DNA from 3 places in the Escherichia sp. E4742 genome. Region 3 is predicted to be linked to each of the others. Evidence: riboswitches for the same ligand, from Rfam matches in the RefSeq annotation. Region 3 holds a riboswitch; each other region holds the start of a gene.
What was found. A riboswitch is a leader RNA that binds a small molecule or an ion and turns the genes downstream of it on or off. The one in region 3 is predicted to bind thiamine pyrophosphate.
Positions count from the first base shown of each region.

Region 1 (8,115 bases), 640 kb from region 3:
TACCGGGCAACCATTGGCACGGCGCAACGACAGGCTGCGCCATTGGCTCGATTTACCGTCGAACAGCCGGAGTTCTCCCGCAGGTGTTTCTATACCGCTCAATAACTTAATTGCTTCCAGTGCCTGCAAAGTGCCCATAACCCCGACCACCGGGCCAACCACGCCCGCCGTGCGGCAGTTGCGTTCTGGCTCCTGGTTATCCGGCCACAGGCAGCGATAACAACCGTGCTCCCAGGGCGGCGTCAGTACCATCAACTGACCGCCAAATCCGACCGCGCAGGCGGTGATGAGCGGCGTGTTACGTGCCACGCAGGCGGCATTAATCTCCTGGCGAGTCGCCATATTGTCGGTACAGTCGAGCACCACATCGGCCCGATCTACCGCATCTTTTAACGCCTCACCCGTTAACCGTTGTTGTAATGCTGTCAGTTGAATATCGGGATTCAACAGTGTCAGTCGCTGTTGGCTGACCTGCGATTTCGGGTGATCGATATCTTCAGTGGTAAAGAGGATTTGTCGTTGCAGATTGCTTAAATGCACATCGTCGTCATCTGCCAGCACCAGCGTCCCGACGCCAGCACCCGCCAGGTACAACGCAGCGGGCGTACCCAGCCCGCCAAGGCCGATAATCAGTACCTGGCTGTCGAGCAGTTTTTGCTGCCCTTCAATGGCAATATCATCGAGCAGGATTTGACGGCTGTAACGCATAAAGTCACGGTCATTCATCGCCAACTCCTGCAATTTCCAGCAACTGTGCCGTTGCCAAACGCCAGTCTGCCGCCTGGGTAATGGCACTGACGACGGCGATACTGCCGACACCCGTCGCCATCACCGCAGGCGCGCGCGGCAGACTGATACCGCCAATCGCGACGGAGGGATAATCCCCCAGACGCTCAATATGCCGTGCCAGTTGCTCCAGCCCCTGCGGTGCAGAAGGCATCTGTTTGGTTTGTGTCGGGAACACATGTCCCAGCGCGATATAAGAAGGGCGTGCTGCCAGCGCGACGTCGATTTCCATATCGTCATGGGTCGAAACGCCCAGCCGCAGGTCTGCCGCGCGGATGGCCTCAAGATCGGTAGATTGCAAATCTTCCTGCCCCAAATGGACGCCATATGCCTGATGCTTAATCGCCAGCCGCCAGTAATCGTTGATAAACAGCCGCGCGTTATAGCGGCGGCCCAGCGCAATTGCCGCTACTACATCGGCTTCCACCTCTTCATCGCGCTGATCTTTGATGCGTAGCTGGAGAGTACGTACGCCTGCATCCAACAGACGTTCGATCCACTGTACGCTGTCCACCACCGGGTACAGTCCTAAACGAAAAGGTACAGGAGGAAAATCAGGTTGATACATCACGCTTCCTCCTTACACAGGTAGATTTCTCCGCCTCTGGCGCGGAAGTTCTCCGACATATCCGCCATTCCCACTTCAATAGTTTGCGCGGCGGCGTAATCGCGCACTTCCTGACTGATTTTCATCGAGCAGAATTTCGGCCCACACATGGAGCAAAAATGGGCGACTTTGCCGGATTCTTGCGGCAGGGTTTCATCGTGATAAGCGCGGGCGGTAAACGGATCGAGGGCCAGATTAAACTGGTCTTCCCAGCGAAATTCGAAGCGGGCTTTCGACATGGCGTTATCGCGAATTTGCGCGCCCGGATGCCCTTTCGCCAGATCAGCGGCGTGGGCGGCAATCTTATAGGTGATAAGCCCCTGCTTAACATCTTCTTTATTGGGCAGACCCAGGTGCTCTTTCGGCGTTACGTAACAGAGCATCGCGCAGCCAAACCAGCCGATCATCGCCGCGCCAATCCCCGACGTGAAGTGGTCATAGCCCGGCGCGATATCGGTAGTCAGCGGCCCGAGGGTATAGAAGGGCGCTTCATGGCAGTGCTCTAACTCCTCGGTCATATTGCGGCGGATCATCTGCATCGGTACATGCCCAGGACCTTCAATCATCACCTGCACGTCATATTCCCAGGCGATTTTGGTCAGTTCGCCCAGCGTATGCAGCTCGGCAAACTGCGCTTCATCGTTGGCGTCCTGAATAGAACCGGGGCGCAGGCCGTCGCCCAACGACAGCGAAACGTCATAGGCGGCGCAGATTTCACAAATTTCGCGGAAGTGTTGATAGAGGAAATTTTCCTGATGATGGGAGAGGCACCATTTCGCCATAATCGAACCACCGCGCGACACAATACCGGTCAGGCGTTTAGCGGTCATTGGCACGTAGCGCAGCAGCACGCCCGCATGAATCGTGAAGTAATCCACGCCCTGTTCGGCCTGTTCCAGCAGCGTGTCGCGGAACGCTTCCCAGGTAAGATCTTCGGCGATCCCGTTAACCTTCTCCAGCGCCTGGTAGATCGGCACAGTACCGATCGGCACCGGGCTGTTACGCAAAATCCACTCGCGGGTTTCGTGAATATAGCGACCAGTGGAAAGATCCATCACGGTATCCGCTCCCCAGCGAGTGGACCATACCAGCTTTTCCACTTCTTCTTCGATGGAAGAGGTGACCGCCGAGTTGCCGATATTGGCGTTAACTTTTACCAGGAAGTTGCGACCAATAATCATCGGCTCCGATTCCGGATGATTAATGTTGGCCGGGATAATCGCACGTCCGGCAGCAACTTCATCACGGACAAATTCCGCAGTGATATTTTCCGGCAGACGTGCGCCAAAGCTCATTCCCGGATGCTGGTGGCGTAAAACTTCGCTACGGATGCGCTCGCGACCCATATTTTCGCGAATGGCGATGAACTCCATCTCCGGCGTGATGATACCCTGGCGGGCATAGTGCAGTTGTGTGACGCGGCGCCCTGCTTTGGCGCGTTTTGGCGTTAATACGCCGCTAAAACGCAGCTCGTCGAGGCCATCATCTGCCAGCCGCGCTTTAGTGTAATCGGAACTGCGCACGGTGAGTTCTTCGGTATCGCCGCGTGCGTCGATCCACGGCTGGCGCAGTTTTGCCAGCCCTTGCTGCACGTTAATGGCGATCTGCGGATCGCCATACGGGCCGGAGGTGTCGTAGACCGGAATCGCTTCGTTTTCTTCGTACTGCAGCTGTTCTTTGCTGCCGCCAATTAGTGTCGGGCTAAGCTGGATCTCACGCATCGGCACGCGCACGCCGGGGTGTGTGCCAGTGATGTAAATGCGTTTTGAGTTAGGAAAGGCGGTGCCTTCCAGGGTGTCGATAAAATGTTGCGCCTGGGCGCGTTGTTCGCGGCGGGTCAGTTTTGTTGCAGACATAGCTCATTCCAAAAGTTAAGGACGTGGCTTGTCAGACGACGGATGAAGCAAGAGACGATCGCGCAAAGGCGATGCGATAGCAGATTAACTCTTGTTCCCTTCGCAGGTATTAGCCTGATCAGGTTCCGCGGATCCCGAATAAACGGTCTCAGCCAGTTAAGGCACTCCGACAAGAAATTAGCCCCGAAAACGGGGCGTTGAATGTAAATTACGCGTTAACAGCGCAGAACTCAAGCAAGATGTTTGACGCGGGCGGCGTCAAGCACCAGCAGAATCAGCTTATCTTCCAGCACAAAGCGTGCTTCCAGCGCCTCGCCGATGTCAGATAAAACCTGTTGAAACTCAAGGTAATTATCATGATCGATGGCGGTTTCCAGGCTGGAATCGTAGTAATCCATAATCTGTTGTGTATTGGCTTCCAGTTGCGGCCAAATCTTCGCGGCATGAGCAAGCTGCCCGTTGCCTTCCAGTTTATGCAGAATGCGTTCATAAATACTGAAATGTCCGGCAGACAGATAATCGACCAGACTCTGGCAAAAATCATCAAGGGCTTTTTCATTCAGCCTCATGTACGATTCTTTGCCAGGCTTAATGCCAACCAGATTGTAGTAAGCCACGAGCAGATGCTTACGTACATGTAGCCAGCGATCAACCAGTTTGTTACTTCCTCTGACGTGCTCCGTCAGGTTATCGAGCTGGTTAAGCATGATTGACTCCGCAAGTTTGTATTCAAAAACTGCTCAGTGAGAAATGTAAAAACCATGTTAAACATGCCAGTGATGCAAAGGTAGTGCAAGAGCTATGGATCGTATAATTGAAAAATTAGATCACGGCTGGTGGGTCGTCAGTCATGAGCAAAAATTATGGTTGCCGAAGGGTGAATTGCCATATGGCACAGCGGCAAATTTTGATCTTGTGGGCCAGCGCGCACTACAAATCGGCGAATGGCAGGGAGAACCTGTTTGGCTAGTGCAACAGCAGCGTCGCCATGATATGGGCTCGGTGCGCCAGGTCATTGATCTGGACGTAGGGCTGTTTCAATTAGCCGGACGTGGTGTGCAACTGGCGGAGTTTTATCGCTCGCATAAATACTGCGGTTACTGCGGGCATGAAATGTACCCAAGCAAAACCGAATGGGCGATGCTGTGCAGCCACTGCCGTGAGCGTTATTACCCGCAAATCGCACCCTGCATTATTGTTGCCATCCGTCGTGATGATTCGATCCTTCTCGCCCAGCATACCCGCCATCGTAACGGTGTCCATACGGTACTCGCCGGATTCGTCGAAGTGGGCGAAACTCTCGAACAGGCAGTCGCGCGGGAAGTGATGGAAGAGAGTGGCATCAAAGTCAAAAACTTGCGTTACGTGACTTCCCAGCCGTGGCCGTTTCCTCAGTCATTAATGACTGCGTTTATGGCGGACTATGACAGCGGCGACATCGTGATCGACCCGAAAGAATTGCTCGAGGCGAACTGGTATCGCTATGACGATTTGCCGTTACTTCCACCGCCCGGCACCGTAGCGCGCCGTCTGATAGAAGATACGGTGGCGATGTGTCGGGCAGAGTATGAGTGATGATACACTGACCGCCTGACGCACTAAGGAACAGCCAAAATGACCGAACTTAAAAACGATCGTTATCTGCGGGCGCTGCTGCGCCAGCCCGTTGATGTCACTCCAGTATGGATGATGCGCCAGGCGGGTCGCTATCTACCAGAATATAAAGCCACGCGCGCTCAGGCGGGCGATTTTATGTCGCTGTGCAAAAACGCCGAACTGGCGTGCGAAGTGACTTTGCAACCGCTGCGTCGCTATCCGCTGGATGCGGCAATCCTCTTTTCCGATATCCTCACCGTTCCGGACGCGATGGGGTTAGGGCTCTATTTTGAAGTCGGAGAAGGCCCGCGTTTTACCACACCAGTCACCTGCAAAGCTGACGTCGATAAACTGCCAATTCCGGACCCGGAAGATGAGCTGGGTTACGTGATGAACGCGGTGCGTACCATTCGTCGCGAACTGAAAGGCGAAGTGCCGCTGATTGGTTTTTCCGGCAGCCCGTGGACGCTGGCGACCTACATGGTGGAAGGCGGCAGCAGCAAAGCGTTCACCGTGATCAAAAAAATGATGTATGCCGATCCGCAGGCGCTGCACGCGCTACTCGATAAACTGGCGAAAAGCGTCACTCTGTACCTGAACGCGCAGATTAAAGCCGGTGCTCAGGCAGTGATGATTTTCGACACCTGGGGCGGCGTGCTTACCGGGCGCGATTATCAACAGTTCTCGCTTTATTACATGCATAAAATTGTTGATGGTTTACTGCGTGAAAACGACGGTCGCCGCGTACCGGTCACGCTGTTTACCAAAGGCGGCGGACAGTGGCTGGAAGCCATGGCAGAAACCGGTTGCGATGCGCTGGGCCTCGACTGGACAACGGACATCGCCGATGCACGCCGCCGCGTCGGCAATAAAGTCGCGTTGCAGGGCAATATGGACCCGTCGATGCTGTATGCGCCGCCTGCCCGCATTGAAGAAGAAGTAGCGACTATACTTGCAGGTTTCGGTCACGGCGAAGGTCATGTCTTTAACCTCGGCCACGGTATCCATCAGGATGTGCCGCCAGAACATGCTGGCGTGTTTGTGGAGGCAGTGCATCGCCTGTCTGCGCCTTATCATCAGTAAGGAGTGGTTATGGATCTCGCGTCATTACGCACACAACAACTTGAACTGGCTTCTTCTGTGATCCGCGAGGATCGACTCGATAAAGATCCGCCGGATCTGATCGCCGGAGCCGATGTCGGGTTTGAGCAGGGCGGAGAAGTGACGCGAGCGGCGATGGTGCTGCTGAAATACCCCTCGCTTGAGCTGGTGGAGTATAAAGTGGCCCGCATCGCTACTACCATGCCTTACATTCCAGGTTTTCTTTCCTTCCGCGAATATCCTGCGCTGCTGGCCGCGTGGGAGATGCTGCCGCAAAAGCCGGATTTAGTGTTTGTCGATGGTCACGGGATCTCGCATCCTCGCCGTCTTGGCGTCGCCAGCCATTTTGGCTTATTGGTGGATGTGCCGACCATTGGCGTGGCGAAAAAACGGCTATGCGGTAAATTCGAACCGCTCTCCAGCGAACCGGGCGCGCTGGCGCCGCTGATGGATAAAGGCGAGCAGCTGGCCTGGGTCTGGCGCAGCAAAGCGCGCTGTAACCCTCTGTTTATTTCTACCGGCCATCGGGTCAGTGTGGATAGCGCGCTGGCGTGGGTACAACGCTGCATGAAAGGCTATCGTCTGCCGGAGCCAACGCGCTGGGCGGACGCGGTGGCCTCGGAACGTCCGGCGTTCGTGCGCTATACAGCAAATCAGCCCTAATTCAGGTAAACTGCGGATAATTTCCGTATTTGAGAACTCAACATGTTACAAAACCCGATTCATCTGCGTCTGGAGCGACTGGAAAGCTGGCAGCACGTCACTTTCATGGCTTGCTTATGCGAACGCATGTACCCCAATTACGCCATGTTCTGCCAGCAAACCGGTTTTGGTGATGGGCAAATTTATCGCCGCATTCTCGATCTCATCTGGGAAACGCTGACCGTCAAAGACGCAAAAGTAAATTTCGACAGCCAACTGGAGAAATTTGAAGAAGCGATCCCGTCAGCCGACGATTTCGATCTGTACGGCGTTTATCCGGCAATCGATGCCTGCGTGGCGTTAAGTGAACTGGTTCATTCGCGTTTGAGTGGTGAAACGCTCGAACACGCGGTGGAAGTGAGTAAGACCTCCATCACTACCGTGGCGATGTTGGAAATGACTCAGGCTGGTCGCGAAATGAGCGATGAAGAGCTCAAAGAAAACCCAGCTGTAGAGCAAGAATGGGACATTCAGTGGGAAATATTCCGACTTTTAGCCGAGTGTGAAGAACGTGACATCGAGCTGATAAAAGGCCTTAGAGCCGACCTGCGTGAGGCGGGTGAGAGCAATATTGGTATAATTTTTCAGCAATAAGACCAGAAAACGTGAATTAACGCCTGATTTGTCGTACCTGGAGTCTTCCCTTTCGCCCCCCGTCTGGTCTACATTTGGGGGGCGAAAAAAAGTGGCTATCGGTGCGTGTATGCAGGAGAGTGCTATTCTGGCATTTCCGTCGCACTCGATGCTTAGCAAGCGATAAACACATTGTAAGGATAACTTATGAACAAGACTCAACTGATTGATGTAATTGCAGAGAAAGCAGAACTGTCCAAAACCCAGGCTAAAGCTGCTCTGGAGTCCACTCTGGCTGCAATTACTGAGTCTCTGAAAGAAGGCGATGCTGTACAACTGGTTGGTTTCGGTACCTTCAAAGTGAACCACCGCGCTGAGCGTACTGGCCGCAACCCGCAGACCGGTAAAGAAATCAAAATCGCCGCTGCGAACGTACCGGCATTTGTTTCTGGCAAGGCACTGAAAGACGCAGTTAAGTAAGATTGCGTGGCAGTGAACAGTTTTAACGAAGGGGTGGTTTCACCCCTTTTGTCTTTCTGGCGTCGCTCATTGATGCTGGCAGGCGCGCTGTTTCTTACTGCTTGTAGCCATAACTCCTCACTTCCTCCCTTTACCGCCAGTGGATTTGCTGAAGATCAGGGCGCGGTACGCATCTGGCGAAAAGACAGCGGCGATAATGTCCATCTGCTTGCCGTATTTAGCCCGTGGCGCAATGGCGATACCACGACGCGAGAGTATCGCTGGCAGGGCGATAACCTCACGCTTATCAATATCAATGTTTACAGCAAACCGCCGGTGAACATTCGCGCGCGTTTTGACGATCGCGGCGATCTGAGCTTTATGCAACGTGAATCCGACGGGGAAAAGCAGCAGCTTTCTAACGACCAAATCGAT
Region 1 is NZ_CP040443.1:2,405,553-2,413,667, forward strand. Features, by position in the region: gene thiF (thiazole biosynthesis adenylyltransferase ThiF) at 1-726, opposite strand, end outside; gene thiE (thiamine phosphate synthase) at 719-1,354, opposite strand; gene thiC (phosphomethylpyrimidine synthase ThiC) at 1,354-3,249, opposite strand; TPP riboswitch at 3,328-3,428, opposite strand; gene FEM44_RS11710 (Rsd/AlgQ family anti-sigma factor) at 3,480-3,956, opposite strand; gene nudC (NAD(+) diphosphatase) at 4,051-4,824, shown strand; gene hemE (uroporphyrinogen decarboxylase) at 4,864-5,928, shown strand; gene nfi (deoxyribonuclease V) at 5,938-6,609, shown strand; gene FEM44_RS11730 (YjaG family protein) at 6,652-7,242, shown strand; gene hupA (nucleoid-associated protein HU-alpha) at 7,429-7,701, shown strand; gene FEM44_RS11740 (DUF1481 domain-containing protein) at 7,714-8,115, shown strand, end outside.
Region 1: linked by a shared signal. The riboswitch ahead of thiC (phosphomethylpyrimidine synthase ThiC) and the one ahead of thiB (thiamine ABC transporter substrate binding subunit) in region 3 are both predicted to bind thiamine pyrophosphate.

Region 2 (8,115 bases), 2.2 Mb from region 3:
AGCTGGCACAAAGCGATCCGAACCGTTGCGCCGTCCTGTGTGCCAATCTTGGCGGCGACACAGACACCATCGGCGCCATGGCAACGGCAATTTGTGGCGCATTGCATGGCGTTAACGCTATCGATCCTGCGTTAAAGACGGAACTGGATGCGGTAAATCAGCTTGATTTCAATCGCTATGCCACGGCGCTGGCGAAATATCGTCAACAACGGGAGGCGGTATGAGCGGCGCTCGATTACACACGCTGCTGCCTGAATTAACCACGCGTCAGCCGGTAATGGTCGTCGGCGCGGCGGTCATTGATGTGATCGCCGACGCTTACGCTCTGCCCTGGCGCGGGTGCGATATTGAACTGAAACAGCAGAGCGTTAACGTTGGCGGCTGCGCACTGAATATTGCCGTGGCGTTAAAGCGCCTCGGCATCGAAGCGGGTAATGCCCTGCCGCTCGGTCAGGGGGTGTGGGCGGAGATTATTCGCAACCGGATGGCGAAAGAGGGGTTAATCAGCCTGATCGATAACGCTGAAGGCGATAACGGCTGGTGTCTGGCGCTGGTTGAGCCGGATGGCGAACGCACTTTTATGTCGTTCAGCGGCGTGGAAAATCAGTGGAATCGCGAATGGCTGGCGCGACTAAGCGTTGCGCCTGGCAGCCTGCTCTATTTTTCCGGTTATCAACTGGCCTCGCCCTGCGGCGAATTGTTAGTGGAATGGCTGGAAGAGCTGCAAGAGGTGACGCCGTTTATCGATTTTGGCCCTCGTATTGGCGATATCCCGGATGCATTACTGGCGCGGCTCATGGCCTGTCGACCTTTAGTGTCACTCAATCGTCAGGAGGCTGAAATTGCTGCCGAACGTTTTCGTTTATCCGCAGAGATAACAACGCTTGGCAAGCAGTGGCAGGAGAAATTTGCCGCGCCGTTGATCGTTCGTCTCGATAAAGAAGGCGCATGGTATTTCAGCGACAACACGTCAGGCTGCGCTCCCGCATTTCCAACGCAAGTTGTAGACACCATTGGGGCGGGTGACAGTCATGCAGGTGGCGTACTGGCCGGGCTGGCATCCGGTCTGCCACTGGCGGATGCCGTATTACTGGGCAATGCAGTGGCATCGTGGGTTGTCGGGAATCGCGGCGGTGATTGCGCGCCAACGCGCGAGGAACTACTCCTCACACACAAAAACGTATAGATCGCTGCGACAGTGGCTGATGCTGTACTCAATAGGCCGTTGCTGTTGGTCAAGTGCCACTTGCTTGATCACCAGCACCGGTATTTTGCTATCTAACTGAATATGTGACTGAAACTCAGCATCTGGCATTCGGGCGCTAACACGGGAACGGGTACGCTTTGGAAAAATATGCTGACTGCGAAAGTAGTCATAGAGAGAAATACCGATGGCATCAACATCATGAATTAAATGCGCCGGAACCCACGATTCCTCAATGGATACCGCGTCTTCATCGACATAGCGAATACGCTTAAGCAAAAAGACATCACTGCCCGCTTCGACCGCCAGTTGCTGCGCCACCTCTTCAGGGCATTTAACCACTCGCTTGTTAACCCACAGCGTATCGGGCTTTTTCCCGCGCAACACCACCTGTTGAGAAAATCCTCGCGCTTCTTTCAGTGAGTATTCGAAGATGTTGTTGATCTGCGTGCCGTAACCACGCGAACGCGTCACCACACCCTCTTCTTCCAGCGCCTGCATCGCTTTGCGCACCGTAATGCGCGAAACGCCGGTTAACTGACTTAAATCGCGCTCGCCGGGCAAAATATTGCCATGTTCCAGCACCCCGCTGCGCACGGCATTTTTTACCGTTTCGGCAAACTTAATATAAAGCGGCGTGTTGTCCGCCGCTAAAATACGCTCATTCAGTTGAGCGATAAGCTGGGTATGCGCTTGTTCCATTTGTCTTTTTCCTGCCGGGGAGTCTGGAGGAAGTATATCACTGCTGGTTATTTAAGGCGTTTCTTTAATGCCATCAACGAAAGCCTGCAACTCCTCCGCCTTGCCATTAAACACATTAAAATCCACTGGACCATTAATGCCATCCACCTGTCCACGGTCGGAATGCTGCCAAAAACGCCAGGCCTGGCCGTCATTGTCCGGGCGACGTTGATAATAGTGGGCCACCCACCACGGATACTCATTGAAATAGCCCGCCAGGTTCGTGTGATAAAACACGGCTCCTGAGTAAATAATTGGCTTTTTTCCCGTGCGTTTTTCGACCATTTTTAGCCACTGACTTACTAGCTTGCGTAATTCTTTTGCCGATAATTTTCCTCGCTCTTCTACGTCCAGCACGGCAGGGAAATCGCCGTGGGCAAAATCCACCGTTTGCAGAAATAATCTGGCCTGAACTGAAGCGGATACCGACGGAGAAAAATAGTGATACGCCCCACGCAGCAGGCCATTTTCACGGCTCCTTTGCCAGTTGCGCGAAAAATACGGGTCAACCAGCTTTTCGCCTTCCGTAGCCTTAATAAAAGCAAACTGTAAGCGGATACCGTTGTCGCGCATTTTTGCGACACGCTGCCAGTCGATCCGTTCCTGCCAGCGTGAAACATCAATACCATGAATGGTGTAATTGGCAGGAATGCGAATAGCGAAAGATTTGACCGGGCGATAACCATAAAAGTGGATGTAGTCTTTAATCTGAATTGCTGTCGAATAGAAATAATTCATCGTCTGGCGGGGATGAATCGCAACGATGGAAATTAGCCCCAGAGCGCATATCAAAGCGGTGAATTTTTTTCGACTGGCGATTCTTAGCTGCATTGGTTTCATCCCTGAATTTCAGCGCGAAAAAGCTGAAAAATGCCAAAGCAGCTATAGTACGGTGCTCACCACCAGGCGTGAAAGTGGTGAACCGGACCAATCCCGTGGCCAACTTCCAGTGTGTCTGCCTGCGCTAACGCCGCAGAAAGCCAGCTTTTTGCCTCCTGTACGGTGTCAGCCCAGTTTGTATGGCGCGGGCGTAGTGCAGCCAGCGCCGCAGAGAGGGTACAACCGGTGCCGTGGGTGTTTTTGGTCATAATACGCGGTGCGGTAAACCGTTGTTCACCTTCGCGGGTAAACAGCCAGTCCGGGCTTTGCTCATCATCCAGATGACCGCCTTTCATCAGCACTGCGCCACAGCCCATCGCCAATAATTCACGTCCCTGTTCCAGCATTTCCTGTTCGTTACGCGCGTGTGGCGCGTCGAGCAAGGCGGCAGCTTCGGGCAAGTTTGGTGTTATTAATGAAACCTGTGGCAATAATCGACCGCGCAGCGTGGCAACCGCCGAAGGTGAAAGCAGCGGATCGCCGCTTTTTGCCAGCATAACGGTATCCAGCACCACGTTTTGGATCTGATAACGTTGCAGCCGTTCTGCCACCGCTTCAACGATATCGGTTTCCGCCAACATACCGATTTTGGTGGTGTCTATTCGCACATCGCTGAACACCGAATCAAGCTGGGCGGCGACAAAATCAGGCTCAATGCGATACACCGACTGTACGCCACGGGTATTTTGCGCCACCAGTGCAGTAATAACGGAGCAACCATAAGCGCCAAGTGCCGAGAAGGTTTTAAGGTCGGCCTGAATTCCTGCACCGCCGCTCGGGTCAGTACCTGCTATCGTCAGAGCGTTAATCCGTTTCATGCCTGTACCTCCTGCGTCAGCTGCCAGAGCGCGTCAAGGAAATGTGGAACAAAACTACCCGGCCCCTCGCTTCTGGCGACTGCGCGTTCTCCGGCTTGTTTCATCCAGTGACAGGCAGATGCGATATTTTCCAGCGTATCACCCGATAATGCACAACTGGCGGCGACGACTGCCGATAATGCACAGCCAGTTCCTACCACTTTGGTCATTAACGGATCGCCGCCGTGAATGCCAACGGTGCGACGACCATCGGTAACATAATCTACCTCGCCAGTGACCACGACGACTGCGCCAGTTTCCCGTGCCAGAGTTTGTGCAGCGGGCAACGCGTTAGCTACGTCGTCAGTGGTATCCACACCACGTCCACTATTAGCAATGCCAGCTAATGCAATGATTTCCGAAGCATTACCGCGTATCGCTGTCGGTTTAAAAGATAAAAGTTCATGACAAAAACAGCGGCGATAATCGAGCGCACCAACCGCAACCGGATCAAGTGTCCAGGGCGTTTGTGATCGTGTTGCCTGCTCAACGGCGGCACGCATCGCCTGCGCACGTGGCTGCGTCAGTGTGCCAACGTTAATCAACAAGGCACTGGCGATGGCCGCAAACTGACTGGCCTCTTCGGTTTCAATAACCATCGCTGGCGATGCACCGAGCGCCAGTAAAGTATTGGCAGTAAAGGTTTGCACCACATCATTGGTCATGCAGTGCACAAGGGGAGAGTGTTGGTGAAAGAGGTGTAACGCGTGCGCAGATTGCGCGGAACTCAGCAGGTCGACTTGCATAGTTTGCTCCTGCCATAACGTGAAGAAGCAATGACCTGATGGTCTGTGACTTCCCTACGCTGGCATTATCCAGATCAGGTGATACGGGTATTTCTCAGCCTTCACGCAGAAGGGCACCCCGAGTCGTTTGGTTGCGATAATGAATCGCAGAGGAGGATGTTAATGTCCGGCGCGCGCGTTGTAAACGAGGAAAAACAGCAGTATTGCAATAACGGTACGAAACTATTTGATATACGAATCCAGCACCTTAAGAACAACATCCAGGTCTTCTTCACGCTTTAGCTCATCGCCCTGGTGAACGATGTGTTCCGTTAGATGACCTTTAATCACTTCCCGCATCAGGCCGTTTACCGCACCACGAATGGCGGCAATCTGTTGTAGAACGGCAGCGCATTCATGCGGCTCGTCGAGCATTTTCTTGAGCGCGACGACCTGTCCCTGAATCTTGCTGGCGCGCGCTTTCAGTTTCTGTTTATCACGGATGGTATGAGACATGGCAAAACCTGGTTAACAAGATCATGGAAAATCATAGCACTATTAATCTACTGGGGGGTAGTATCATGTACTGGGGGGGAGTAGAATCAGGACGCCGAATTAATACTAAGAATTATTATCATGACCGAATTTACCACTCTTCTTCAGCAAGGAAACGCCTGGTTTTTCATTCCCAGCGCCATCTTACTTGGTGCGCTTCATGGCCTGGAGCCGGGGCACTCAAAAACGATGATGGCGGCGTTTATCATCGCCATTAAAGGTACGATTAAACAGGCAGTGATGCTTGGACTGGCCGCAACCATTTCGCATACGGCAGTAGTCTGGTTGATTGCTTTTGGTGGGATGGTGATCAGCAAACGCTTTACTGCACAGTCAGCGGAGCCGTGGCTTCAGTTGATTTCCGCGGTGATCATTATTGGCACCGCGTTCTGGATGTTCTGGCGCACCTGGCGAGGTGAACAAAACTGGCTGGAGAATATGCATGAGCACCACCATCATGACCATCATCACGACCACAACCACGAGCATGATCATCATCACGAACATGGTCAGAGCGACGAGTATCAGGATGCTCATGCGCTGGCCCATGCCAGTGACATTAAACGACGCTTTGATGGTAGAGAGGTCACCAACTGGCAAATTTTGCTGTTTGGCTTAACCGGCGGGCTTATCCCCTGCCCTGCGGCAATAACAGTGTTGTTGATTTGCATTCAGTTGAAAGCCCTCACATTGGGTGCAACTCTGGTCGTCAGTTTCAGCATCGGCCTGGCAATAACGCTGGTCACCGTAGGCGTTGGCGCAGCAATCAGTGTTCAGCAGGTTGCAAAACGCTGGAGCGGATTTAACACTCTCGCTAAACGCGCCCCCTATTTTTCCAGTCTGTTAATTGGTTTAGTCGGGTTGTATATGGGAGTGCATGGCTTTATGGGTATTATGAGATAAAACAATCACCTGGGCTTCGTTATCCCTTTAGCCCAGGATGATTCTTAAATCAGCTTATTCCGCTCACTTCTCGCTCAATGAGGATGCTTTTGCTGCATCCTTTCATTTACACTTTTTACGAAATCATGGGATCACTAACAAAATATCGCTTGTCGGTTATATTGTATGACAGGAAAGATATGCGACTGATTTTACTGATCCCCAACGTGGAGAGTATATGACCATAAGAAATAAGTTATTGTTGGGTGCGCTGTTGCTGGCAACCAGCGTAGCGTGGGCCGCGCCGGCCACTGCGGGTTCGACCAATGCCTCTGGAATTTCAAAGTATGAGTTGAGTAGTTTCATTGCTGACTTCAAGCATTTCAAGCCAGGCGATACCGTTCCAGAGATGTACCGCACCGATGAGTACAACATTAAGCAGTGGCAGTTGCGTAACCTGCCCGCACCTGACGCCGGAACCCACTGGACCTATATGGGTGGCGCATATGTGTTGATCAACGACACTGACGGTAAAATCATTAAAGCCTACGATGGCGAAATATTTTACCATCGCTAAAAAAAGCCCCCTCATCATGAGGGGGAAATGCAGACACCTTATTATTTTTTATTATTAGCCACTTGCTCGTCTTACTTGTTATTAGTCGTATTTCACGTTGATTAAGGCGGTAGCCTTCAGTGCGCCAGATTTAACTTTATTTTTATCATAAACATAGTAACTGGCTGTTACCGGAATTGAGACCGTTGTATCTGTAATTTTTGACTTCGCAGCAATTTCCTTTAAATTTGCGTATCCTTTACTGCTGTCAGTGATATTTAAAAGTGTGACTGGCGAACCATTACTTTCAAGAACAAATCCTACGCCATTATCTTCCGCACCTTTCAGTATCGTGTTGCTGCTGGTTAACAAGTCAGAACTTGATAAATACACCTGCATTTTCCGTGATGTTTGATTTTGTTGACCTAATAAGTTTTTACAACGCAGAATAATATCCCCTTTTTTACTATTTATTGTTGCTTTGTTACCTGTGACTGGTAATTGTGAAACGGGAATACTCTCTAAAGTAATTAATAAATCATCAGGTTTGCAGGTCGTCGTTATCTGATTATATGATAATGCCAGATTAAAGGAATAGACACCTGCATTTTGTGCCAATGCATTTCTGTAGCTATTCACACATGCATCCCACGACTTTCCTCCTAGCAAACACAGTAAAAATTGTACTGCAGCACTTCCACGCGTTGTTGATGAAGCACTGGATAATGTCGCGACACCATTAATCATCACTGCTCCGCCGCCCCCCGCAGAAACATTCACTTTCGCGTTACTGGCCGCTGACGTCACCGTTACTGAATAACCACTGGTGAAACTGGTCTGGTTATTGGATAATGTGATGCTGTTTTTATTAGTCCATTCAAAATGTAAATTTAATTTAATAGTATCGTTATAAAGCCCAACAATAATATCTGAAGGACTCATGGGGGTAATGGTATTCGTACTCACACATGACGAATCATTAAAATTATGTTCATATGTCGCTGTTTGCATTTGAGTAAGTGCAAAATCCCCCTGAACAACCAGATTATGCTGCGCTGACAACTCTCCATAACATGCCGCATAGCTCGCAGGTATAACCATCATCATGAATATAAATAACACTATGTTAATTTTCATAAAGCTACCCGATGCTTATTGGCAAATATAAGTTCTACTTTCATCAATCTCTTTACCGAAGGTGATTGTGCATGAAAGCCCTTGTTGTTTATCAATAGCCACATTTACTGATGGCGGAATTTCATTGGTGCGAATAAATATCTGACTTCCCTGGCCAACAACACCAATATTGTGATCGTGGATATCATTGACTTCATAACCAAACGTTAATGGTTGCCCATCCGCTCTTGACGCTTTTATAAACCAGGGCTTGCGCTGATCGGTATCGAAATTGACCAGAACGACCGCGCCGCGATAAGGGGAGGCAATTTTCCTGTTACCTCGCAATTCTGTTTCGCTATCGCTTTGCGACACATCCAGCATCAGGTGATTTTCCCGATAAGGTGTCATTCCGTCGTATACCACCACGCCATTATTGTTTGTTGTGCGATATTTTTGCCCATTGACATATGCATCTTTAATTCCTGGCGCATTCATCACAGCAAACGTTTCGGAAAGACGGTTCGCCAGATTGACGCCACCCGACCAGGCGACAATGCCCCCTGAAACACTGGCTCCAGCCTGTCGATAAGTACTCGA
Region 2 is NZ_CP040443.1:118,673-126,787, forward strand. Features, by position in the region: gene FEM44_RS00710 (ADP-ribosylglycohydrolase family protein) at 1-224, shown strand, start outside; gene FEM44_RS00715 (carbohydrate kinase family protein) at 221-1,186, shown strand; gene FEM44_RS00720 (GntR family transcriptional regulator) at 1,160-1,906, opposite strand; gene FEM44_RS00725 (glycoside hydrolase family 25 protein) at 1,958-2,776, opposite strand; gene thiD (bifunctional hydroxymethylpyrimidine kinase/phosphomethylpyrimidine kinase) at 2,842-3,642, opposite strand; gene thiM (hydroxyethylthiazole kinase) at 3,639-4,427, opposite strand; TPP riboswitch at 4,462-4,558, opposite strand; gene rcnR (Ni(II)/Co(II)-binding transcriptional repressor RcnR) at 4,650-4,922, opposite strand; gene FEM44_RS00745 (nickel/cobalt efflux protein RcnA) at 5,043-5,864, shown strand; gene rcnB (Ni(II)/Co(II) efflux transporter accessory subunit RcnB) at 6,082-6,420, shown strand; gene FEM44_RS00755 (putative fimbrial-like adhesin protein) at 6,502-7,536, opposite strand; gene FEM44_RS00760 (fimbrial biogenesis outer membrane usher protein) at 7,552-8,115, opposite strand, start outside.
Region 2: linked by a shared signal. The riboswitch ahead of thiM (hydroxyethylthiazole kinase) and the one ahead of thiB (thiamine ABC transporter substrate binding subunit) in region 3 are both predicted to bind thiamine pyrophosphate.

Region 3 (8,115 bases):
GCAAGGTTTTGGTCTGTATGAACCGGCAGGCGGCTCGGCACCAGATATCGCAGGCAAAAACATCGCCAACCCGATTGCGCAAATTCTGTCGCTGGCACTGCTGCTGCGCTACAGCCTGGATGCCGATGATGCAGCTTCCGCCATTGAACGCGCCATTAACCGCGCATTAGAAGAAGGCATTCGCACCGGGGATTTAGCCCGTGGCGCTGCCGCCGTTAGTACCGATGAAATGGGCGATATCATTGCCCGCTATGTGGCAGAAGGGGTGTAATCATGGCTAAGACGTTATACGAAAAATTGTTCGACGCTCACGTAGTCTACGAAGCCGAAAACGAAACCCCGCTGTTATATATCGACCGCCACCTGGTGCATGAAGTGACCTCACCGCAGGCGTTCGATGGCCTGCGCGCCCACGGTCGCCCGGTGCGTCAGGCGGGGAAAACCTTCGCCACCATGGATCACAACGTCTCAACTCAGACTAAAGACATTAATGCCTGCGGTGAAATGGCGCGGATCCAGATGCAGGAGCTTATTAAAAACTGCAAAGAATTTGGCGTCGAGCTGTATGACCTGAATCACCCGTATCAGGGGATCGTCCACGTGATGGGGCCGGAACAGGGCGTCACCTTGCCGGGGATGACCATTGTCTGCGGCGACTCGCATACCGCCACCCACGGCGCGTTTGGTGCGCTGGCCTTTGGTATCGGCACTTCCGAAGTTGAACACGTACTGGCAACGCAAACCCTGAAACAGGGTCGTGCGAAGACTATGAAAATTGAAGTCCAGGGCAAAGCCGCACCGGGCATTACCGCGAAAGATATCGTGCTGGCGATCATTGGTAAAACCGGCAGCGCAGGCGGCACCGGGCATGTAGTGGAGTTTTGCGGCGAAGCAATCCGTGATTTAAGCATGGAAGGTCGTATGACCCTGTGCAATATGGCAATCGAAATGGGCGCGAAAGCCGGTCTGGTTGCACCGGACGAAATCACCTTTAACTATGTTAAAGGCCGTCTGCATGCGCCGAAAGGCAAAGATTTCGACGATGCCGTCGCCTACTGGAAAACCCTGCAAACCGACGAAGGCGCAACTTTCGATACCGTTGTCACTCTGCAAGCAGAAGAGATTGCCCCGCAGGTGACCTGGGGAACTAACCCAGGACAGGTGATCTCCGTTAACGAGAATATCCCTGATCCCGCTTCATTTGCCGATCCGGTTGAACGCGCGTCGGCAGAAAAAGCACTGGCCTATATGGGACTGAAACCGGGTATTCCGCTGACTGAAGTGGCTATCGACAAAGTGTTTATTGGTTCCTGTACCAACTCGCGCATTGAAGATTTACGCGCGGCAGCGGAAATCGCCAAAGGGCGAAAAGTCGCGCCAGGCGTACAGGCACTGGTGGTTCCCGGCTCTGGCCCGGTAAAAGCTCAGGCGGAAGCAGAAGGTCTGGACAAAATCTTTATTGAAGCCGGTTTTGAATGGCGCTTGCCTGGCTGCTCAATGTGTCTGGCGATGAACAACGACCGTCTGAATCCCGGCGAACGTTGTGCCTCCACCAGCAACCGTAACTTTGAAGGCCGCCAGGGGCGCGGCGGTCGCACGCATCTGGTCAGCCCGGCAATGGCTGCCGCCGCTGCTGTGACCGGACATTTCGCCGACATTCGCAACATTAAATAAGGAGCACACCATGGCAGAGAAATTTATCAAACATACAGGCCTGGTGGTTCCGCTGGATGCCGCCAATGTCGATACCGATGCGATTATCCCGAAGCAGTTTCTGCAGAAAGTGACGCGTACTGGTTTTGGCGCGCATCTGTTTAATGACTGGCGTTTTCTCGATGAAAAAGGCCAACAGCCAAACCCGGACTTCGTGCTGAACTTCCCGCAGTATCAGGGCGCTTCCATTTTGCTGGCACGAGAAAACTTCGGCTGTGGATCCTCGCGTGAGCACGCGCCGTGGGCGTTAACCGATTACGGTTTTAAAGTGGTGATTGCGCCGAGTTTTGCTGACATCTTCTACGGCAACAGCTTTAACAACCAGTTGCTGCCGGTGAAATTAAGCGATGCCGAAGTGGACGAGCTGTTTGCGCTGGTGAAAGCCAATCCGGGGATTCATTTCGATGTAGATCTGGAAGCTCAAGAAGTGAAAGCGGGTGATAAAACTTATCGCTTTGCTATTGATGCCTTCCGCCGCCACTGCATGATGAATGGTCTGGACAGCATCGGTCTGACCTTGCAGCACGACGACGCTATTGCCACTTATGAAGAGAAGCAGCCGGCGTTTATGCGTTAATTTGTACGCCGTCCGGCGCAATCGCCAAAAAGAAAAAAGCCAGCAGGTATTCACTGCTGGCGTGGCGATTAACACCAATACTCAGTCACACATGATGTCCGCAAATCAGTATTCAGAATCACTCCCCTCCCACTGCATCAGTTCTTCAAGCATGGCTAAACGCTGTGGAACGCTTAACCAACGCAGCCAGCACAACGTCGCTATCGCGGTAAAATAGTGCTGATAAAACTGACGCATGGGGCACCTCCTTGCTTCATCGTTAGGAATTATTGACTTAATATAGGGAAAATAAAATTGCTGACTTTTGCGCAGGAGTTCCCCTTTTATGCCATCTGCTCGTCTGCAACAACAGTTCATCCGCCTGTGGCAATGCTGCGAGGGTAAATCGCAGGAGACAACGCTGAACGAACTGGCGGAGTTATTGAGCTGCTCCCGCCGTCATATGCGCACCCTGCTCAACACCATGCAGGATCGCGGCTGGCTGACGTGGGAAGCGGAAGTCGGGCGCGGCAAACGCTCGCGTTTAACGTTTCTCTATACCGGGCTGGCGCTACAACAACAGCGAGCGGAAGACCTGCTGGAACAGGATCGCATCGACCAGTTGGTGCAGTTAGTCGGTGATAAAACCGCCGTGCGGCAAATGCTGGTTTCTCATCTGGGGCGTAGCTTCCGCCAGGGGCGGCATATCCTGCGCGTCCTCTATTATCGCCCGTTGCGCAACCTGCTGCCTGGCAGCGCATTACGCCGTTCCGAAACGCATATTGCCCGGCAAATCTTCAGTGCGTTAACCCGAATAAATGAGGAAAATGGGGAACTGGAGGCGGACATCGCCCACCACTGGCAGCAAATTTCCCCACTCCACTGGCGCTTCTTTTTGCGCCCCGGGATCCATTTTCATCATGGTCGTGAACTGGAAATGGACGACGTGATTGCCTCTTTGAAACGGATCAATACGCTGCCGCTCTATTCCCACATTGCTGAAATTGTATCGCCGACGCCCTGGACGCTGGATATTCATCTCACTCAGCCAGACCGCTGGTTGCCGTTACTGCTGGCGCAAGTTCCGGCGATGATCCTGCCGCGTGAATGGGAAACCCTCAGCAACTTTGCCAGTCATCCGATCGGCACCGGTCCGTATGCGGTAATGCGTAACAGCGCCAATCAACTGAAAATTCAGGCATTCGACGACTTCTTTGGTTATCGGGCATTAATCGACGAAGTTAACGTCTGGGTTCTGCCGGAAATTGCCGATGAACCCGCTGGAGGCCTGATGCTGAAAGGGCCGCAGGGCGAGGAAAAAGAGATTGAAAGTCGCCTTGAAGAAGGTTGCTACTATCTACTGTTCGACAGTCGCACCCATCGCGGGGCGAATCAGCAAGTCAGAGACTGGATAAGCTATGTACTTTCGCCGACCAATCTGGTTTATTTCGCCGAGGAACAGTACCAGCAACTGTGGTTTCCGGCCTATGGGCTGCTCCCCCGCTGGCACCATGCCCGCCCAACACATTGCGAAAAACCTGCCGGGCTGGAACATCTCACCCTGACCTTTTATCAGGATCACATTGAACATCGGGTGATTGCCAGGATCATGCAGCAGATTCTGGCAAGTCACCAGGTCACGCTGGAAATCAAAGAGATCAGCTACGATCAGTGGCACGAAGGTGAGATCGAAAGCGACATCTGGCTTAACAGCGCCAACTTTACGCTGCCGCTGGATTTTTCGCTGTTCGCGCACTTGTGCGAAGTACCGCTGCTACAACACTGTATTCCTCTCGACTGGCAAGCCGACGCCGCACGCTGGCGCAATGGCGAGATGAATCTGGCGAACTGGTGCCAGCAACTGGTCGCCAGTAAAGCAATGGTACCGTTGATCCACCACTGGCTGATTATTCAGGGGCAACGCAGTATGCGCGGCCTGCGCATGAACACCCTCGGCTGGTTCGATTTTAAATCAGCGTGGTTTGCGCCACCGGATCCATGATTGCTGGTTGATAACAAAATCACTACACTAACGCCGTTCTCAACGGGGTGCCACGCGGACGCGTGCGCTGAGAAAATACCCGTCGAACCTGATCCGGATAACGCCGGCGAAGGGATTTGAGGCTCCTTCTCAAGTCCTTTGCCACTCTTTTTTGAGGTGCAAAGTGTTAAAAAAATGTCTTCCCCTGCTGTTGCTGTGCACAGCGCCTGTTTTCGCTAAACCCGTTCTGACTGTTTATACCTACGATTCCTTCGCCGCCGACTGGGGGCCTGGTCCGGTGGTCAAAAAAGCCTTTGAAGCCGACTGTAATTGCGAACTGAAACTGGTGGCGCTGGAAGATGGCGTTTCGCTTCTCAACCGTCTACGGATGGAAGGCAAAAACAGTAAAGCCGATGTGGTGCTGGGGCTGGATAACAACCTGTTAGACGCCGCCAGCAAAACCGGATTGTTTGCCAAAAGCGGTGTGGCAGCGGATGCAGTAAACGTTCCCGGCGGCTGGAATAATGACACTTTCGTACCGTTTGATTACGGCTACTTCGCCTTCGTCTATGACAAAAACAAACTGAAAAATCCGCCGCAAAGCCTGAAGGAGCTGGTTGAGAGCGATCAAAACTGGCGAGTGATTTATCAGGATCCGCGCACCAGTACGCCGGGGCTTGGCCTGCTGTTGTGGATGCAAAAAGTCTATGGCGATGACGCCCCGCAAGCCTCGCAGAAGCTGGCGAAGAAAACCATCACAGTCACCAAAGGCTGGAGCGAAGCCTATGGCCTGTTTTTAAAAGGTGAAAGCGATCTGGTACTGAGCTACACCACCTCTCCGGCTTATCACATTCTCGAAGAGAAGAAAGATAACTACGCCGCTGCGAACTTCAGCGAAGGTCACTATCTGCAAGTGGAAGTTGCCGCCCGCACCGCTGCCAGCAAGCAGCCGGAGCTGGCGCAAAAATTCCTCCAGTTTATGGTTTCTCCGGCTTTCCAGAATGCGATTCCAACTGGCAACTGGATGTATCCGGTGGCAAACGTCACGCTGCCTGCCGGGTTTGAACAATTGACCAAACCAGCAACCACGCTGGAGTTCTCGCCAGCCGAAGTGGCGGCACAACGTCAGGCATGGATTAGCGAATGGCAACGCGCCGTCAGCCGTTAATTCCCGGCTGGTTAATTCCAGGTGTAAGCGCCGCTACGCTTGTGGTGGCGGTTGCACTGGCGGCGTTTCTCGCCCTGTGGTGGAACGCGCCGCAGGGTGACTGGGCGGCAATCTGGCAGGACAGCTACCTGTGGCATGTGGTGCGCTTCTCCTTCTGGCAGGCGTTTCTCTCGGCGTTGCTCTCTGTCGTACCCGCAATATTCCTTGCCCGCGCGCTTTATCGCAGGCGCTTTCCGGGACGGCTGGCGCTGTTGCGTCTGTGCGCAATGACCTTGATCCTCCCGGTGCTGGTCGCCGTTTTCGGCATTCTTAGCGTCTATGGCCGCCAGGGCTGGCTGGCATCGCTCTGGCAATCGCTTGGTCTGGAGTGGACATTTTCGCCCTACGGCCTGCAAGGCATTTTGCTGGCGCATGTATTTTTTAATCTGCCGATGGCGAGCCGCTTATTACTCCAGGCACTGGAAAACATTCCCGGGGAACAACGTCAGCTTGCCGCCCAGCTTGGGATGCGCGGCTGGCATTTTTTCCGCTTCGTCGAATGGCCGTGGTTACGGCGCCAAATCCCGCCGGTTGCTGCGCTTATCTTTATGCTCTGTTTCGCCAGCTTCGCCACCGTGTTGTCGCTGGGCGGCGGTCCGCAAGCAACGACTATCGAGCTGGCTATTTATCAGGCGCTGAGTTACGACTACGATCCCGCCCGCGCGGCGATGCTGGCGCTGATCCAGATGGTGTGCTGTCTCGGTCTGGTGCTGCTGAGTCAGCGATTGAGTAAGGCCATTGCGCCTGGCACCACGCTGCTGCAAGGTTGGCGCGACCCGGACGATCGTCTGCATAGCCGCATTTGCGACACGGTGTTAATTGTGCTGGCGCTGCTGCTGTTGCTGCCACCGTTACTGGCGGTGATTGTCGATGGGGTAAATCGCCAATTGCCGGAAGTGCTGGCACAACCGGTGCTGTGGCAGGCGTTGTGGACCTCGTTGCGTATTGCGCTGTCGGCAGGCGTATTGTGCGTAGTGCTGACCATGATGCTGCTATGGAGCAGTCGCGAACTGCGGGCGCGGCAAAAAATGCTGGCGGGTCAGGCGCTGGAGATAAGCGGCATGTTGATCCTCGCCATGCCGGGGATTGTGCTGGCAACGGGCTTCTTTTTACTGCTCAACAACACCATTGGCCTGCCGCAATCTGCTGACGGCATTGTGATTTTCACCAATGCGTTAATGGCGATCCCTTACGCGCTGAAGGTGCTGGAAAACCCAATGCGCGATATCACCACGCGTTACAGCATGTTGTGTCAGTCGCTGGGTATTGAAGGCTGGTCGCGCTTAAAAGTGGTGGAGCTGCGCGCCCTGAAACGTCCGCTGGCGCAGGCGCTGGCCTTTGCCTGCGTGTTGTCGATTGGTGATTTTGGCGTAGTGGCGTTGTTCGGTAACGATGATTTCCGTACCCTGCCGTTTTATCTCTACCAGCAAATTGGCTCATACCGCAGCCAGGATGGCGCGGTCACCGCGTTAATTCTGCTGCTGCTCTGTTTTCTGCTGTTTACCGTGATTGAAAAACTACCGGGGCGAAATGTTAAAACTGACTGATATCACCTGGCTTTATCACCATTTACCGATGCGTTTTAGCTTAACGGTGGAACGCGGCGAGCAGGTGGCGATCCTCGGGCCAAGCGGCGCGGGTAAAAGCACTCTGCTGAATTTGATCGCCGGTTTTCTGACGCCTGCCAGCGGTTCGCTGACTATCGACGGCGTAGATCACACAACTATGCCGCCGTCACGCCGTCCGGTATCGATGCTGTTTCAGGAGAACAACCTGTTCAGTCACCTGACGGTCGCGCAGAACATCGGGCTGGGGCTTAATCCAGGACTGAAGCTGAACGCGGTAGAGCAGGAGAAAATGCACGCTATCGCCCGTCAGATGGGGATTGATAATTTAATGGCGCGGTTACCGGGCGAGCTTTCTGGCGGTCAGCGACAACGCGTGGCGTTAGCGCGTTGCCTGGTGCGCGAACAGCCCATTTTATTGCTCGATGAGCCGTTCTCCGCGCTCGACCCGGCGCTGCGTCAGGAGATGCTGACGCTGGTGAGTACGAGCTGCCAGCAGCAAAAAATGACGTTATTGATGGTGTCGCACAGTGTGGAAGATGCCGCGCGGATCGCCACGCGCTCGGTGGTGGTCGCCGACGGGCGCATCGCCTGGCAGGGTAAAACCGATGAGTTGTTAAGCGGTAAGGCGAGTGCTTCGGTGCTGTTGGGGATTACAGGTTAATATGCGCTGTCGGATGCGGCGCAAACGCCTTATCCGAGCTACGGGGAGTGCGTTTTGTCGGCCTGATAAGACGCGGTAAGCGTCGCATCAGGCGCCCCGCACAAAACTATGCCCTAAACCCCAACCACTTTCCGCAAAATATCGATATACACCGGCATCAACGGATGGCGAATTAACATCACCAGCGCCACCACGCCAATGGCAGATATCAACGGTGTCAGCCACAACAAATGACCACGCGATAAATAATGACTTAAACGGTCAGTTGCTTTACCGCTGCGCCATAACCGCCAACACAGCCAGCCGCCAACCCACAAAAACACCGCCGTCGCCAGCAGCAACCATTTAAACTCGCCACTCTGCATTCCGGCAGGAATATCGATCGCCGCGCCCGCCAGAATCCCCGGCAGGAAGTAAAACGGTGGCCAT
Region 3 is NZ_CP040443.1:3,040,670-3,048,784, reverse strand. Features, by position in the region: gene leuB (3-isopropylmalate dehydrogenase) at 1-271, shown strand, start outside; gene leuC (3-isopropylmalate dehydratase large subunit) at 274-1,674, shown strand; gene leuD (3-isopropylmalate dehydratase small subunit) at 1,685-2,290, shown strand; gene sgrT (glucose uptake inhibitor SgrT) at 2,396-2,527, opposite strand; gene sgrR (DNA-binding transcriptional regulator SgrR) at 2,616-4,271, shown strand; TPP riboswitch at 4,305-4,404, shown strand; gene thiB (thiamine ABC transporter substrate binding subunit) at 4,435-5,418, shown strand; gene thiP (thiamine/thiamine pyrophosphate ABC transporter permease ThiP) at 5,394-7,004, shown strand; gene thiQ (thiamine ABC transporter ATP-binding protein ThiQ) at 6,988-7,686, shown strand; gene FEM44_RS14810 (DedA family protein) at 7,800-8,115, opposite strand, start outside.